DNA from 2 places in the Kitasatospora sp. NPDC048662 genome. Region 2 is predicted to be linked to the other one. Evidence: riboswitches for the same ligand, from Rfam matches in the RefSeq annotation. Region 2 holds a riboswitch; the other holds the start of a gene.
What was found. Region 2 has a riboswitch for glycine ahead of gcvP (aminomethyl-transferring glycine dehydrogenase). Riboswitches for the same ligand answer to the same signal wherever they lie in the genome.

Region 1: linked by a shared signal. The riboswitch ahead of gcvT (glycine cleavage system aminomethyltransferase GcvT) and the one ahead of gcvP (aminomethyl-transferring glycine dehydrogenase) in region 2 are both predicted to bind glycine.

What each region holds. Positions count from the first base shown of each region.
Region 1 covers NZ_JBVJHA010000002.1:204,467-206,663, forward strand. Annotated here, with positions in the region: gene ACZ6R9_RS06915 (enhanced serine sensitivity protein SseB) at 1-477, opposite strand, end outside; glycine riboswitch at 616-720, shown strand; gene gcvT (glycine cleavage system aminomethyltransferase GcvT) at 870-1,988, shown strand; gene gcvH (glycine cleavage system protein GcvH) at 2,091-2,197, shown strand, end outside.
Region 2 covers NZ_JBVJHA010000011.1:14,250-16,446, forward strand. Annotated here, with positions in the region: gene ACZ6R9_RS25615 (PRC and DUF2382 domain-containing protein) at 1-230, opposite strand, end outside; glycine riboswitch at 416-523, shown strand; gene gcvP (aminomethyl-transferring glycine dehydrogenase) at 743-2,197, shown strand, end outside.

The sequences.
Region 1 (2,197 bases), on a different contig from region 2:
CTCCTGGTGCGGCTCGGGTTCCTTGAGCGCCACCCGCGCGCCCTCGGTGACGCCCTGCGCCTCCCACTGCTCGCCGCGCGGCCCGCGCCGCAGCTCCCCCACCCCCTCCGGCGGCACCGGGATGCCCACCGGCGCCTCGGGGTTGACCGCGATGCCGATGCCCAGCGGCAGGCCCCGGGCGAACTCCCACATCGGGGCGATCGCGAACGGGATGCCCGGCGCGTGCTGCAGGTACAGCTCCTGCGAGCTGTACACCGGCACGTAGGGCGCGCCCGCGAGTTCGAGGGTCGGCAGGTCGAGCTCGCCGGACTGCGGGTCGGCACCGGCCGGCAGCGGAATCCACACCTGGCTGCGGGCCAGCACCTCGATCACCCTGGGTGTCGCCCCCGGGTCGCCCAGGGCCGCCATCAGCACCTGCTCCAGCTCGTTGGCCGGCCAGCTCCCGCCTTCCGGAACCTGACCCAGCGGGAACCCCATCTCGCCCCTCCACACTCACGGTTGTGTTCAGGTTAGCGGCGCGCACGAGTGCCCTGCGGCGATCGCGGTCGAACCCCACTCCCACCAGCGGGCCCCGGCATGCCATGATGGGCCCGCCCAAACTTCATACCGGCCGCTCGAACCCGCGCGGGAGAGCCGGAACGACCGTCATCCGGTCGCGACCGGCGCCGAAGGAGCAAGTCCTCCCCGGAATCTCTCAGGCCCCCTTACCGCCCGGGCGAGGCAGATCTGGAAAGTGGACACGGCCGCGCCGTGCGCCCACCCACGGTGCAAACCGCCATCCTTTCGGATGGCGGTGAAGCTCTCAGGTTCGACGACAGACGGGGAGGTTCGCCCCAGCCTGCCCGTTTCCAGATCCCGGGAGTCCTGCCGTGTCCCTCCGCCTGACCGCGCTCGACGCGCTGCACCGCTCGCTCGGCGCCACCATGACCGACTTCGCGGGCTGGGACATGCCGCTGCGCTACGGCAGCGAGCGCGAGGAGCACCTCGCGGTCCGCACCAAGGCCGGCCTGTTCGACCTGTCGCACATGGGCGAGATCACCGTCTCCGGCCCGCAGGCCGGCGAACTGCTCGACCACGCGCTGGTCGGCTTCATCTCCGCGCTCGGCGTGCTGCGCGCCCGCTACACCATGATCTGCCGCGAGGACGGCGGCATCCTGGACGACCTGATCGTCTACCGCACCGCGGACGACGAGTACCTGGTGGTCGCCAACGCCTCCAACGCCCAGGTGGTGCTGGACGCCCTGACCGAGCGCGCGGCCGGCTTCGACGCCACCGTCCGCGACGACCGCGACGCCTACGCGCTGCTCGCCGTCCAGGGCCCGGAGGCCAACGGCATCCTGGCCAAGCTCACCGACGCCGACCTGCCCGGCCTCAAGTACTACGCGCTGCTGCCCGCCACCGTGGCCGACCGTCAGGTCTGGCTGGCCCGTACCGGCTACACCGGCGAGGACGGCTTCGAGATCTTCTGCGCCCCCGCCGACGCCGAGCACCTGTGGACGGCGCTGACCGAGGCCGGCACCGCCGAGGGCCTGGTCCCGTGCGGCCTGTCCTGCCGCGACACGCTGCGCCTGGAGGCCGGCATGCCGCTGTACGGGCACGAGCTGTCCACCGAGCTGACCCCGTTCGACGCCGGCCTCGGCCGGGTGGTGCGCTTCGACAAGACCACCAACGGCGGCGAGTTCGTCGGCCGCAAGGCGCTGGAGGAGGCCTCGGCCGCAGCCGAGGCCAACCCGCCGCGCAAGCTGGTCGGCCTGGTCTCCGAGGGCCGCCGCGTCCCGCGCGCCGAGTACTCCGTGGTGGACGCCGAGGGCGCCGTGATCGGCCGGATCACCTCCGGCTCGCCGTCCCCGACCCTGGGCAAGCCGATCGCCATCGCGTACGTGGACGCCGCGCACGCCGAGCCGGGCACCACCGTCGCGGTGGACGTGCGTGGCAAGGCCGAGCCCGTCCAGGTCGTCGCGCTGCCGTTCTACAAGCGCGCCCGCTGACCTTCGATCAGCCCTTCACCTGCTGTCCGAGCAGATTTTTCCGGTTCGTCCGCCCAGCGGACGGCCGCGCCCTCCCCTCTTGCGATCCTGGAGAATGACGTCATGAGCAACCCCACGCACCTGCAGTACACCAAGGAGCACGAGTGGCTGACCGCCGCCGTGGACGGGGTGTCGACGGTCGGCATCACCGCGCACGCGGCCGACGCCCT
Region 2 (2,197 bases):
TCCTTGATCAGCGACTTGTCGTACGGGACGTGCAGCTCGTCGCCGGAGAATTCGCTGGTGGTCAGCGGGACGAAGGCGTCCCGGCCGAAAATTCCGGTCCGGACGGCCGCCCACTCGGGTACGCCGGTGGTGTCGTCCAGGTACACCTCGTCGACCGTGCCGATCTTGTCACCGTTCCGGTCGACCGCCTTGTGTCCGATCAGGTCGCGCGGATCGATATCGGTCTGCACGCTGTCCTCCAGCTGCTGCTCCTGAGGGGCCGTCGGGGAGCGACCGGAGGAGCGTGCCGGGCCGCTATTTCACACCAAAAGGCACGTACCGGACGGTGTCACTCCGGAAGCCGCCTTCCGGGGCGGATCGGAGGGCCGCACCGGTGATCGTCCTGGCCTGCGCTGGTACCCTGGGCGGCGACCGCCGAGCCCGCTCGGGAGAGTCCCGGACCCGTGAAAGAAGCGGGGTTGCGGGACGCCGAAGGAGCAACCCCTCCCCGGAATCTCTCAGGCATCCGTACCGAGTGGGATCAGGTCACTCTGGAAAGCAGGGCAGGACCGTCGGCACCGAAGCCGCCGGCCGCTGCACTCGCCGACGGTGCAAGCCGACCGGGGCACCACCCCGGGCGCGCGAAGCTCTCAGGTACCGATGACAGAGGGGGAGGCTGACGGGTTCGTACGCCCGGACGCTCCCACAGCGGCCGGCCGGCGTGCGTACCACCGCCGGTCCGCGACCAGGAGGCCCGACCCCCATGAACGCCCAGCCGACGCTCAGCGACCTTGAGCAGGCCAGCCCCTTCGAGCACCGCCACATCGGCCCCGACAGCGAAGCCCAGCAGAAGATGCTGGCCCAGGTCGGCTACACCTCGCTGGACGAACTGTCCGACGCGGCTGTGCCCGACGCCATCCGCAGCCTCACCGCGCTCGGCCTGCCCGCCGGCCGCAGCGAGGCCCAGGTGCTCGCCGAACTGCGCGAGCTCGCCGGCCGCAACCAGGTCCTCACCTCGATGATCGGCCTCGGCTACTACGGCACCTTCACCCCGCCGGTCATCCTGCGCAACGTCCTCGAGAACCCCGCCTGGTACACCGCGTACACCCCGTACCAGCCGGAGATCTCCCAGGGCCGTCTGGAGGCCCTGCTCAACTTCCAGACCATGGTCGCCGACCTGACCGGCCTGGCCACCTCCGGCTCCTCGCTGCTCGACGAGGGCACCGCCGCCGCCGAGGCGATGGCCCTGGCCCGGCGCGTCACCAAGGTCAAGGGCGGCGTCTTCCTGGTCGATGCCGACACCCTGCCGCAGACCCTCGCCGTGATCCAGACCCGCGCCGAACCGACCGGCGTCGAGGTCGTCACCGCGGACCTGTCGAACGGCATCCCCGCGGAGATCGCCGAGCGCGGCGTCTTCGGCGTGCTGATCCAGTACCCCGGCGCGTCCGGCGCGGTGCGGGAGATCAAGCCCGTCATCGAGCAGGCCCACCAGCTCGGCGCGATCGTCGCCGTCGCCGCCGACCTGCTCGCCCTCACCCTGCTGCGCTCGCCCGGCGAGCTCGGCGCCGACATCGCCTGCGGCACCTCGCAGCGCTTCGGCGTCCCGATGGGCTTCGGCGGCCCGCACGCCGGCTACCTGGCCGTCCGCGCCGAGTACGCCCGCAACCTGCCCGGCCGCCTGGTCGGCGTCTCCGTCGATGCCGACGGCAACCGCGCCTACCGGCTCGCCCTGCAGACCCGCGAGCAGCACATCCGCCGCGAGAAGGCCACCTCCAACATCTGCACCGCGCAGGTGCTGCTGGCCGTGATGGCCTCCATGTACGCCGTCTACCACGGCCCCGACGGCCTCGCCGACATCGCCCGCCGCACCCACCGCTACGCCGCCGCGCTCGCCGCCTGCCTGCGCGCGGGCGGCGTCGAGCTCGCCCACGAGGCGTTCTTCGACACCGTGACGGCCGTTGTGCCGGGCAAGGCCGACGAGGTTGTCGCCGCGGCGCTGGCCGGTGGCGTGAACGTGTACAAGGTCGATGGCGACCGGGTCTCGGTCTCGTGCGATGAGACGACGACCCGTGAGCACCTGGCGGCCGTGTTCGCCGCGTTCGGTGTCGAGAACGTGGTCGCCGAGGACGCGGAGGCGCTCCCCGCCGCGCTGCTGCGCGAGGACGACTACCTCACCCACCCGGTGTTCCACAGCCACCGCTCCGAGACGGCGATGCTG